DNA from 4 places in the Pseudoalteromonas sp. MMG024 genome. Region 1 is predicted to be linked to each of the others. Evidence: predicted binding sites of a transcription regulator. Region 1 holds the regulator's gene; each other region holds the start of a gene.

Region 1 (3,172 bases):
ATTACCTTGAAGCACATAAACGAGCTGAGTTAGGAGATAACCAGCAATTGCTTATTGCCAGTGGTGACCCGGTAAAATTTAGTGCTGAACAAGAAGATGGGTCAACCATTGTCGCAAGTGCTAAAAAAGTCACTTACGATGTGGCTAAATCATTATTTACAATGTCTGGTGGCGCTAAATTTCAACAAAATGGCGACATGATGTCAGCAGATACCATCATCTATGATCGCGCAGCTGAAACAGTGACGTCTAAAAAAGCTGAAAACTCAACTAACCAAGTAAAAACCATCATCAATACGCAAAATGAACAAGGCGGACAATGAGCACATTAATTGCCGAAAAGCTGGCTAAAAGTTACAAATCACGCCAAGTGGTAAAAAATGTTGGTTTAGAAGTGAAAGCTGGCAGCATTGTTGGTTTGCTTGGCCCTAACGGTGCCGGTAAAACTACGACCTTTTACATGATTGTTGGTTTAGTACCGAGCGACAATGGCGTTATTCGCATTGATGATAATGACATTACATTGCAACCAATGCATAGTCGCGCCCGTTTAGGTATAGGCTATTTACCGCAAGAATCGTCGATTTTTAGAAAGCTTACTGTGTATCAAAACATCATGGCGATTCTAGAAACACGCAAAGAACTTAATCGTGTGCAACGCGAAGAAGCGCTCGATGATTTATTAGAAGAATTTAACATTGGCCATATCCGAGATTCACAGGGTATGGCATTGTCGGGCGGTGAACGTCGTCGTGTGGAAATTGCGCGCGCATTAGCCGCAAACCCCAAATTTATCCTGTTAGATGAACCTTTTGCTGGTGTTGATCCTATTTCAGTGATAGATATAAAGAAAATAATTGAGCATTTGAAAAATCGCGGCATTGGCGTGTTAATAACAGACCACAACGTGCGTGAAACCTTAGATGTATGTGAAAAAGCCTACATTGTTTCTCACGGCGAATTAATCGCATCTGGCACGGCTGAAGACGTTTTAAACAACCAAAAAGTACGCGATGTATACCTAGGTGAACAATTCAGACTATAGTAATAGTTATAGGCCTTAACTTTGGAATTGAATTGTTAACTAGCGGCTTGAAATCGAAAGAAGGATTAGAATAACTACATGAAGCAATCTTTACAGCTTCGCCTTGGGCAGCAACTAACAATGACTCCACAATTGCAACAGGCTATTCGCTTGTTGCAGCTGAGTACGTTAGATTTGCAGCAAGAAATTCAAGAAGCGCTTGATGCCAATCCTTTACTTGAAGAAGACATTGACTACAGTGACGATAAACAAAACAACGAAAACACTGAGTCAAACAAAGACGAATCATTAAACGGCGATGATATTGAAGCAGCGCCAAGCCAAAGTGAAATTGAATCAAGCGACGCACTTAGCAACGAGAATATTTCTGAAGATTTAGCTATGGATGTGTCGTGGGATGATTATATCAGCGCCGCACCTGTTTCTGTCAGTAACGCCCCAGCTCCTGACAACGATACTGTATATCAAGGCTCTACCAGCGAATCATTGCAAGATTACTTGATGTGGCAATTACGCTTAACGCCGTTCAGCGACACCGACGAGATGATCGCAACCACAATTGTTGAAGCGGTAGACGATTCGGGTTATTTAACACAAAGTAGCGAAGAAATTTTAGAAGCGGTACAGCAATCTGACGACCAAGAACAAATTGAACTAGACGAAGTTGAAGCGGTACTTAAACGCGTTCAACTCTTTGATCCTGTTGGTATTGCTGCGCGTTCGTTACAAGAATGTTTATTGATCCAGCTCAATCAGTACGACAAAAATACCCCTTGGCTAAACGAAACAAAGAGCGTAATCTCAAACCATATGGAACTTTTAGGGTTACGTGATTATCGTACAATAATGAAGAAGGCTAAACTCAAGGAGCCTGAGTTAAAAGAAGTCTTAACATTAATACATAGCCTTAATCCAAAGCCAGCTGAAAGCATCATAAAAGAAGAACCTGAATACGTGGTTCCCGATGTTTCAGTAAAGAAAATTAAAGGACGCTGGCGCGTTGATTTAAACAACGATAGCATGCCAAAGATCCGCGTGAATGAACAATACGCTGCGCTTACTCGCTCGATGAAATCAAGCACTGACAGCCAGTTTATTCGCAACCATTTGCAAGAAGCAAAATGGTTTATTAAAAGCTTAGAAAGTCGCAATGATACTTTATTAAAAGTAGCCAATTGCATTGTTGAACAACAACAGGCATTCTTTGAATATGGTGACGAAGCAATGAAACCTATGGTTTTAAACGACGTTGCCGAAATGGTCGAGATGCATGAGTCGACTATCTCGCGTGTAACAACGCAAAAATACATGCATACACCACGTGGCATTTATGAGCTTAAATACTTTTTTTCAAGCCACGTTAGCACGGAAAATGGGGGTGAGTGTTCATCCACCGCGATTCGAGCACTGATCAAAAAGCTAGTTGCGGCGGAAAATCCTGCTAAACCATTAAGTGATAGCAAGATTACCGACTTACTAGCAGAACAAGGAATTAAAGTGGCGCGACGCACTATCGCAAAATACCGTGAGTCGCTATCCATACCACCGTCTAATCAGCGCAAGAGCCTGATCTAGACCAAATAGAAGGAAAATGCTTATGCAATTAAACTTAACAGGTCGTCACGTAGAAATTACTGATTCTTTAAGAGACTATGTCACTAACAAATTTGCAAAACTAGAGAGGCATTTTGATCATATAAATAACGTGCACGTTATTCTAGATATTGAAAAACTATCACAAAAAGCAGAAGCTACTATGCATGTTAACGGTGGCGAATTGTTTGCCTCTACCGAGCATCAAGATATGTATGCAGCAATCGATGGCCTGGTCGACAAACTAGACCGCCAAGTAATTAAGCACAAAGAGAAACTTTCTCGCCACTAAAATGAAATTAACCGATATTATTGCTGAGGACTGCGCTAAAACCGCGGTCCTTTTTAATAGCAAAAAAAGACTGTTTGAATTTATTAGCGACCTTGCCCATCAGCAAGCCCCTGATATTACTTCTCAAGAGTTTCTTGAAGCCTTACTGCAACGCGAAAAGCTAGGTAGCACGGGTATTGGTAAAGGCCTCGCCATTCCTCATGGCCGCATTGATGGCCTACAAAATACCATTGGCTTTTTAA
Region 2 (3,172 bases), on a different contig from region 1:
TAGTGCTGCCTCAATTTTTTCAAGAACGCGGTCCTCTACTTCTTCAAGTTGTGAGATGTACGTGTGCTCTTTGTCTGTGCTTATCACCGAGAGCACTTTTGTGTATGTTTCACGTAATGACACCATGAAATCGTTATCCGTTTCGACTTCACCTTCATCAAGCACTACTAAAGGTTGTAATTCAGCCGCGGCACGCTCTTTCTCAGAAATCATGCGCTCGAAGATGATTTCAAGACTTTGGCTAGAAACTTTTGATTTGGCTTCTTTATAAAATTCGATACCGCCATTTAAAACTTTCACAAGCTCTTTTACCGGGGTTAAGTTGTAATTTGAGTTTGACATAAATGCTCCTTTTCAATTTTCTTAACGGTTCAATCTATTAATGCATGGCGTGTGCCAAAAATAAAATCAATTAAAATCAAGTGCTTGTCGGTTTTTATGGAAAAGTGCCTGCGACACATTTACAGGCACTATGAAGTTTTTACTTATCTTGACTCTGTATATCTTGCAAAGAGTGGCCACCCTTTGCGTTAAAGTCTAACGTACGGATTGGGAACGGAATAAGGATGTCGTTTTGCTCAAGTGTTTTATGAATAGTAGCAACCGCTTTGTGGCGCATTTCCATAAAGCCAACCTCGCCTGGGTAGTCTATCCAAAACCATACAAGCAGGTTTACTGAGCTGTCAGCAAACTCGCTGGCATACACTGCAGTTTCAGATTGTTTAATTACGCCATCAAGATCATTAATAGCATCGGTAAGCACGTCTCGTGCTTTATCTACATCGTCTGCGTAAGAAATCCCCACAGGTATTTCAATACGACGTTTGCGTAGGCGCGAGTAATTTAATAGCTCGTTCTTAAACAGGATTTTGTTGGGCACTATGGCCATTTGTCCATAAAAGTTCTCTATTAAGGTATTGCGCAGGTTAATACGCTCAACCGTGCCAAAGGTATCGCCTGCTTCTATTATGTCGCCAACGCGAAAGGGTTTACGAATACCCATTACAATGCCGGCAATTAGGTTCTCCGTCATATCTTGAAAAGCAAAGCCAATAGCAAGGCCAATAATACCTGCACCTGCAAGTAATGATGCTACCGCTTTTGAGAGCCCCATAATGTCGAGTGCGAAAAAGAAACCAATTACAATAATCACCATGCGACAAATGCCTGTAATAAGGCCAGCAATTTGCGATGATTCAAAAATACGGTTAAGTAACTTCTTTACCCAGCCCGATATCCATTTGGATAACATTAAAAATACGATAAAGATTACGAGTGCAATCACCAGGTTGGGCAAATTCTTTATGGTTATTTCAAGCCAGTGGGTGAGCTTTTCATTTATAAGAGACCAAAACTTCTCCAATGTAATCGACATAACTGCTCCTTTAATAATGTAATGACGTTACTTTGGGTTACGCAGTTTATATGCCAGCGTAGCTAAATTGAGTAAGGCTAAGGTGTTGTGAGGTTTTTGTAATAGTGGCACTGTGTATTTGTGTAAAACGTACATGGATTTTTTTCACACTGGTTATGTAAATGCTACATTGGTAAATGTCTTAATTTATTTAAGTTACTGATATTTAATGTTAAAAATTCTGGCATGTGAAGTGCATTAAGTAAATCGAACTCAGCAAAAAGGAAATTTATTATGAATCGTACATTTAATACACTTGCACTAGTTACTGTTTTATCTACAACTGCTCTTTCAGTAAACGCGAAAGACAACCAGTGGGAAAAAGAAGCAAGCGACGCTTGGATTGATGGTAAAGCTGAAGCAACCTTACTTTTCAATACACAGCTAAATTCGTTTGATATTAACACCGATGTAGATAAAGGTGTGGTAACACTTACGGGTAAAGTAAATCACGATGTTGATAAAAAGCTGGCACAAGAGTTAGTTATTGGTATCGACGGTGTTAAAGAGGTTGAAAACCGCTTAACAGTGCTACCAGATAGCAAAAATAAGTCAGAAAAAGACGATGGTCAAATTGAGTCTGACTTTGTAGACGCAAAAATTGCAACGGTAATCAAAACACGCTTATTGTTCGATACAGATATTAGCGGTACGAGCATTGACGTTGATGTTGAAGGCCAAAACGTTACCTTAAAGGGTGAAGTTGAATCAGAAGCTGAAAAGCAACTAGCAATCACAATTGCTAAAAACGCAGACGACGTTGAAAACGTAGAAGATAACCTTCGCGTTGTAAAACAGTCTTAATCCTGTCCCAATTACTGCACTACCAAAAAGCACCGAAAGGTGCTTTTTTTATGCCTATTAATTACACGTATATCAATTGGGAAATATTATATATAGCAATAGCTTGAGTGTTGTTATATGCTACAAAAAAGATAATTAATATTTAGACAAGGAATAAAATAATGGACGAAGGATTGTTCTCAAGCTTAGGGGCCGTATCTGTTGTTGTTTTAGCCGCGGCTGATGCCGTTAGAAATGACAAAAATTTGAAAGATGATTGGACTAGAAGGTTTAAGAAAGGCATTGTTTGGGCTGTATTATTTTCTTTTATTCCCTGCATTTTATTGTATGCAGCGAATAACAGTAATGCGAAGAAAGGTGAGCCAGCATATACTGTTTTGCAATGGGTGGTGAGTTTGCCTTTAACGGCCTTAATTTCTATCACAATTTTTACTTTGTTATTTGTTTTACGCCCGCACCCGGAAAGAAATTCGTTCAAACCTCTCAAAGTATTTACGTTAATTTTTTGGGCTGGCGCAATCGCATTTATCTTTTATGCCAGCATCTTTCTTGTAAATCAATTTGCGCTTTTATTCGCGTAACTATCAAATGCCAGTAACCAACGTCTAAGTTACTGGCGCACACATCATTAATGGTTAAAGCACTTAACAAGTGTCGTTTAGCAGTTGTTTTGAACTCTTTATTAGTCTGTGTGGTCTACTAACTTCTTGTTTTATTTAACCTGAACCCGCGTTCAGGTTACTTTTAAACTTACCTAGAGTTCATTTTTCTCTAGGTATATCAGTTAGAGAATATATGGACGTAGTACTTAAAGAAATAACCAGTTCAAATTATGAGTTAGTGTGTGATTTAGATGTAACAGAAGATCAGCAAGATTACGTGGCGTGTAATATGTGGTCGCTGGTTGAATCGCATTACAACTCGGGCTATACCTGCAAAGCAATTTATTGTGAT
Region 3 (3,172 bases), on a different contig from region 1:
AATATGGGCAACAATATTAAAGAGTTTAAGGTGGCTGGACGTTGGCGCAGCAATAATGGAGAAGCGCTGCTGCAAGCGTGTTTATCGGGCTTGGGCATTGCTCATCTAGCGTATGATATTGTTGGGGACTATATTGAAAGTGGTAAATTAGTAAGCTTATTAGACTCATATCAAGTTGCAGATAACGCTTCTTGGCTGGTTTACCCCAATCGTGATCTAATGCCCTTAAGAGTACGTTTATTAATAGATTTTTTAATTGAAGAGTTTAAATCGAGATGACCGCGATTTATTTCAATTTTTGAACTATTATTGTGCGATTATATCGTGCGCGATATATTTGACTGCAACAGAGGAGAAAGCTAATGGCACCATTTTATCAATTTAGTATTAACAGTTTGCAAGGTCAGAATATCGACTTTGCAGATTTTGCAGGCAAAGTCGTATTAGTCGTAAATACAGCGAGTAAGTGTGGATTGACACCACAATATGAAGGTCTTCAAGCGCTACACAAAAAGTATAGCGACCAAGGTTTAGTTATTATTGGTTGCCCGTGTAACCAGTTTGGCCAACAAGAACCTGGTTCGCCGGAACAAATTCAGGGCGAATGTTTAATTAACTATGGCGTTGATTTCACTATGACAGAGAAAATCGATGTAAATGGTGAAAATAGCCACCCACTTTATAAGTATTTACGCACTGAATTATCGGGTATTTTAGGCAATAAAATTAAATGGAATTTTACTAAGTTTTTAATTGGCCGAGATGGCAAGCCAGTTAAGCGTTTTGCGCCAACAACAAAACCCGACGCACTTGCTAGCTATATCGAAAAAGCACTGGCGCAATAGTATGACAAGTAAGCCCGAGCAACTGTTAGAAAATCAACTTTGCTTTCCAATTTATGCGGCGTCACGTCTAGTGACGCGGCTTTATCAGCCTGAGTTGGACAAATACAAACTAACTTATCCGCAGTACGTTATTTTACTGATTTTATGGCAGCAAGATGGTGTTACTGTGGGTGAAATTGGGCAGCAGGCGATTTTAAACAATAATACATTAACGCCTATTTTAAAGCGTATGGCCGACAACAACTTAATTGAGCGCAGGCGTGATGATTGGGATGAGCGAAAAGTACGTATTTATTTAACTGATTACGGCAATTTGCTGCAGCAGTCGCTTTCGTGCCTACCTTCGCAACTGGTAGATAAAGTAGGGTTAGATCTTGATAAAGCGGCCCAACTAAAAGCTTTGCTCGGTGATTTAATGTTGCAGTTAAACGAACACAGCTAACCTAAATTTAGGTGAATCCGTTCAGATCAATACGCGCTAATTCTATGGATTAATTTATATTGACTGATTTTTATTATTTTTGTGTGACTAAGTTTGGAATTAGGGATGTGCAATGCCCGCCACATAAAGCATCAACAGTGGCTAATTATTTTTTTTAAACAATGGCGCGAAATGCTGTTATAGCTCATCCCAGTAATTGTGGGTGTCATCCATGCCAATGGATTTTCGTAATCGCTTTCTTTCTAAAATATCTTCTAAACGTTTTTTAACTTCGCGTTTATGTTCGTTTTCTTGGTTGTTTTCTAAATCGCTATTTAGCGGCTCTTGATTGTTTATGTTTTGGTAATTATCTTTCATGATCACCCTCAACATTAAATGTTTAAGCACTCATAAACAGTAATAGCCATTATTGTATTTTGCGCAAGTAAATATATTTCAAATAACTTAGTCAAATACACAAATTACATGGTTAAATTTACTACTTTTTAGTTTTTACATACTTTTTAGAAGCTCTTAAAGTCACGATAAAATAGTTATCCATATGTATTTTATATGTTTTTTAAATTTGGCACTGACCTTGATATAGCTATATCAACGAGAGAAAAAATTAAAACGCAAAAGATACGGGAATCACTATGAAACAATTACTTTTAACAACAGCAGTGGCAGCGTGTATTGGCTTATCAACAAATGCAGTAGCACATCAAGATGGTCACGACAGCAATATGAGCTTTTCGTCGGATAGCTGCAATTTAGAATTTAATAACACCCTATCAATTACACCTGATACGGTTAATATCAAAGCTGCTTCAGGTGAAGTAGTTATTGACCAAGATGGTAACTTGCAGATTAATGGCGAAGCGCAGTCACTCTCTGCAGCGGATCAAACATTACTTGCCCGTTACTCTAGCGATGTGCGCGGTCAGGTTCCACAAGTGGCTGAGATTGCGATGGAAGGTGTCGCGTTAGCAGGTGTTGCCCTAAGCGAGGTGGGCAATGCATTTGGCTTAGAGAATATGGCTACAATGGAACAAATGATGTCAGAGATTGGCGATGAAATTCACGCTGCATTTTATGACGGTGGCACATTCATTATGGATCAAGGCCGTTTCGATAACATTGGCGACACATTCGATAGTAAGTTCGACCAGCAGATGGAACAAGCAATGGAAGAAATGATTATGGAATCCATTGGCAGCTTGCTGATTACGGTAGGTAGCGAAATGTTAAGTTCTGGCGGCGATATGAGCGAGTTTGAGCAACGCATGGAACGTATGGGCGAGCAAATTGAAGAAAAAGTTGAGATACAAGCGAAGAATATTGAGCAAAGAGCCGACCAAATGTGTTTTGACTTTAAAGACCTAGCAATGCAAGAGGATGAGTTACAAGCGCGCATTCCGGCACTTGCAAATTACGATGTATTTAAAGTGGAAACTAAAAAATCATCAATCTAATGTAAGTAAACATTATTTACAGCGTCAGTCATCATTTTAGGGAGCATTAGCTCCCTTTTTAATTGAGTTGTTCAGCTTTTAAGTGAACTTCCCCATAGTGTTCCGGGATCTTTTCGGCAATGAAAAAGTTGAGTAAATCTTGGTCTAGCTCACCTTTACTTGCGAGTTGTTGCATTATGCCAAGGGCTTGTGACAGGGTCTTAGCTGTTTTATAAGGCCGATCCGAGGCGGTGAGTGCTTCAAAAATATCAGCAATTGCTAGAATGCGTGCTTCAAAGCTAATTTGCTCACCAAACAGCCCTTTGGGGTAGCCTTTACCATTAAGTTTTTCATGATGTGCGCCTGCGATCTCTGGCACTCTGCTTAAATGTTTTGGAAATGGTAGCTTCTCAAGAATTTCAATTGTTTGAATGATGTGATGGTTGATCGCA
Region 4 (3,172 bases), on a different contig from region 1:
GCAATTTAGTGCATAATGCGGTGCAAGCCTGTGGCCAAGGTGGAAAAATTGAGTTAAGTGCAACGCGGTCTAAAAAATTCGCAGATCACGTCAAAATTTCGGTGAAAGATAACGGCACGGGGTTAAGTGAAACGGCTATCCAACAGATCTTTGAGCCGTTCTTCACCACTAAATCTCACGGTACCGGGTTAGGTCTTGCCGTGGTTCAATCGGTTGCTAACAGCCATCAAGGGTTTGTAAAAGCAGGCAATAGTGAGCTTGGTGGGGCTGAGTTTAACTTGTACCTACCGATTATCTCTAAAACAGCGTGTTAGGAGTGATTATGAACGATGCAAAAGTATTAGTCGTAGAAGATGATTCTGGTTTACGAGAAGCGTTAGTCGATACCCTAGCATTGGCTGATATTAATTGTGTTGAAGCCGACAGTGCCGAACAAGCGATTATTAAGCTTAAAGAAGGCGGTATTTCAATGGTGGTCAGTGACGTGCAAATGGGCACTATGTCAGGTATCGATTTACTTAAAAGTATTAAGCTTAACTACCCTGATTTACCTGTGTTAATGATGACAGCTTACGCGACCATTGATGATGCGGTTGAAGCGATGCGCTTAGGAGCCATCGACTACATGGCGAAACCATTCGCACCAGAAGTGTTATTAAACATGGTAAGTCGTTATTTACCAGAAAAAGAAGCCATTAAAGATGGGCCAATTGTTGAAGACCCAGCCAGTAAAGCGCTTATGCAACTTGCAGAGAAAGTGGCTAAATCTGATGCATCCGTTATGGTGCTTGGGCCAAGTGGATCAGGTAAAGAAGTAATGGCACGTTATATTCATGATAGTTCACCGCGTGCAGAGCAGAACTTTGTAGCGATTAACTGCGCGGCGATTCCTGAAAATATGCTAGAAGCCACTTTATTTGGCTATGAAAAAGGCGCGTTTACCGGCGCCATTCAAGCATGTCCTGGTAAGTTTGAACAAGCGCAAGGCGGCACTATTCTACTTGATGAAATTACCGAGATGGATTTGAGCCTACAGGCGAAATTATTGCGTGTACTGCAAGAGCGTGAAGTGGAGCGTCTTGGCTCTCGTAAGACCATTAATTTAGATGTACGTGTGCTTGCAACGTCTAACCGCGACTTAAAAGAGGCGGTGGCGCAAGGCGTATTTCGCGAAGATTTATATTATCGCCTTAACGTTTTTCCGCTCGAGTGGCTGCCACTTGCTGAGCGTCCAGGGGATATCGTCCCATTGGCTGAGCATTTAATTCAGCGTCATAATAATGACATGCCGGTGCAGTTTGACGCACAAGCTAAAGAAAAATTACTCAGTTACAACTGGCCTGGTAATGTTCGTGAGCTTGAAAATGTCGTTCAGCGCGCACTTATTTTGCAAAGCCATAAAATGATTACCGCAGATGATATTTTCTTAGGCTCGGTAGCAAGCATGCAACCAACAAGTCTGTCGCCAAAGATACCGCTGACTTGTGAAGAACCTGAGCAAGTAGCACCAGACGTCGCAACAGTGCAATCAACCCAAGTGGATGATGCTCAGGGTTATAAACAAGAGCTTAAAGATAAAGAAAATTCAATTATTCTAGATATGCTTCGTGCGTGTGATGGCAAGCGTAAAGACGTTGCTGAGCGTCTTGGTATGAGCCCGCGAACACTGCGGTATAAATTAGCAAAAATGCGTGAGATGGGAATTGAATTACCTGCATAAAAAATCATTGTACTGAGCACAACAGATACACCTACTTTTTAAATCGAGCCTCTGACAGGAGGCTTTATTTCTGTCTGAATTTTATCAAAGTCAAAAAAATGCCGTTGTAAACTTTTGATTTTAAATGTTTTATTTTTGGCATTAAGCTTGCATTAATCGTATTAAGTCAATTTATACGGTTTGTTAGTATGAACATTTCACCAAACAATCTTTATCAAGAAATGCAGTCACTTGCAGTAGAAGCAAGTAACTTTTCTAAACCGAAACAGCCTATTGAATCTATTCAAGGTAGCTCACAGGTTGAATTTAATAATCTATTAAAAGATGCGCTCGATACGGTTAACGGTTTACAGCAAGACTCTAAAGCGAAAGCAACGGCGTTAGAAATGGGTGACCGCAATGTGTCACTGGCTGAAGTAATGATCGCATCGCAAAAGTCTTCGGTGGCGTTTGAAGCAACCGTTCAAGTGCGTAATAAGCTTATTGAAGCTTATAAAGACATTATGAACATGCCTGTATAAGAAATAGTGGAGTAGGGTTGTGGCTAATACATCAACAGATTTATCAACACTTGACGCTAACGACTTAGCTGTCGGCGATGCAGGTGGTGGTAATCAAGAACAAAAATCAGGGTTTCTTGGCAGCTTAAGTGGTGTTGATGTAATGCGCCAAGTCACGCTCATTATCGCACTAACAATTTGTGTCGCAATTGCCGTATTCATCATGATTTGGGCGAAAGAGCCTGATATGCGTCCTCTTGGCAAAATGCCAATGGATGAACTGATCCAAACGCTCGAATTCTTAGACGCACAAAAAGTAGAATACAAGCTCGATGGCAATGTTGTTTCAGTGCCGGTTGAAGCGTATCAAAATATCAAGTTATTGATGGCTAAAGAAGGTCTTGAGCAAGTGCCTTCGTCAGGCACCGAAATTTTAATGCAAGATATGGGCTTTGGCGTGAGCCAGCGTCTAGAGCGTGAGCGTTTAAAGCACTCACGTGAACAGCAGCTTGCACGTACTATTGAAGAGCTTAGTAAAGTAGCGCGCGCTAAAGTTCTGTTAGCGATTCCAAAAGAAAATGTCTTTGCTCGCCGAGAGAAAAAGCCAAGTGCAACGGTTGTATTAACGGTAAGACGTGGTCGCACACTTGATGGTGAAGAAGTTGATTCGGTTGTAGATATGGTCGCCTCTGCGGTACAAGGGTTAGAGCCTAGCCGAGTAACCGTAACAGACCAAAATGGCCGCTTACTTAACTCGGGCTCACAAAACTCACTTACCGCGCGTTCGCGTAAAGAATATGAAATTGAACGTAAACGTGAGCAAGAATACTTAGAAAAAATCGATTCAATTATGATCCCTGTTGTTGGTTTAGGTAATTATACTGCGCAGGTCGATCTAGTGATGGATTTCAGTTCAATTGAAGAAACGCAGAAGCGTTTCAACCCAGACTTA

What was found. Region 1 encodes sigma-54, which starts transcription at its own class of promoters, with help from an activator protein. Its sites were predicted from a motif close to GTTGGCACGNNNNTNGNNT; they were not measured.
Region 2: a site for sigma-54 is predicted at 1,595-1,613, ahead of L1068_RS18880 (BON domain-containing protein). Genes of this name have one in related genera too.
Region 3: a site for sigma-54 is predicted at 1,852-1,870, ahead of L1068_RS18085 (YggN family protein). Genes of this name have one in related genera too.
Region 4: a site for sigma-54 is predicted at 1,855-1,873, ahead of fliE (flagellar hook-basal body complex protein FliE). Genes of this name have one in related genera too.

The regions. Positions count from the first base shown of each region.
Region 1 covers NZ_JAKFZO010000005.1:160,362-163,533, reverse strand. Annotated here, with positions in the region: gene lptA (lipopolysaccharide transport periplasmic protein LptA) at 1-323, shown strand, start outside; gene lptB (LPS export ABC transporter ATP-binding protein) at 320-1,045, shown strand; gene L1068_RS06560 (RNA polymerase factor sigma-54) at 1,124-2,620, shown strand; gene hpf (ribosome hibernation promoting factor) at 2,643-2,930, shown strand; gene ptsN (PTS IIA-like nitrogen regulatory protein PtsN) at 2,932-3,172, shown strand, end outside.
Region 2 covers NZ_JAKFZO010000026.1:6,508-9,679, forward strand. Annotated here, with positions in the region: gene L1068_RS18870 (PA2169 family four-helix-bundle protein) at 1-342, opposite strand, end outside; gene L1068_RS18875 (mechanosensitive ion channel family protein) at 482-1,375, opposite strand; gene L1068_RS18880 (BON domain-containing protein) at 1,649-2,218, shown strand; gene L1068_RS18885 (hypothetical protein) at 2,380-2,799, shown strand; gene L1068_RS18890 (GNAT family N-acetyltransferase) at 3,014-3,172, shown strand, end outside.
Region 3 covers NZ_JAKFZO010000023.1:4,756-7,927, forward strand. Annotated here, with positions in the region: gene L1068_RS18065 (LysR family transcriptional regulator) at 1-279, shown strand, start outside; gene L1068_RS18070 (glutathione peroxidase) at 363-845, shown strand; gene L1068_RS18075 (MarR family transcriptional regulator) at 847-1,287, shown strand; gene L1068_RS18080 (hypothetical protein) at 1,465-1,644, opposite strand; gene L1068_RS18085 (YggN family protein) at 1,923-2,741, shown strand; gene L1068_RS18090 (HD domain-containing phosphohydrolase) at 2,800-3,172, opposite strand, start outside.
Region 4 covers NZ_JAKFZO010000013.1:125,388-128,559, reverse strand. Annotated here, with positions in the region: gene L1068_RS14085 (ATP-binding protein) at 1-314, shown strand, start outside; gene L1068_RS14080 (sigma-54 dependent transcriptional regulator) at 323-1,720, shown strand; gene fliE (flagellar hook-basal body complex protein FliE) at 1,909-2,241, shown strand; gene fliF (flagellar basal-body MS-ring/collar protein FliF) at 2,261-3,172, shown strand, end outside.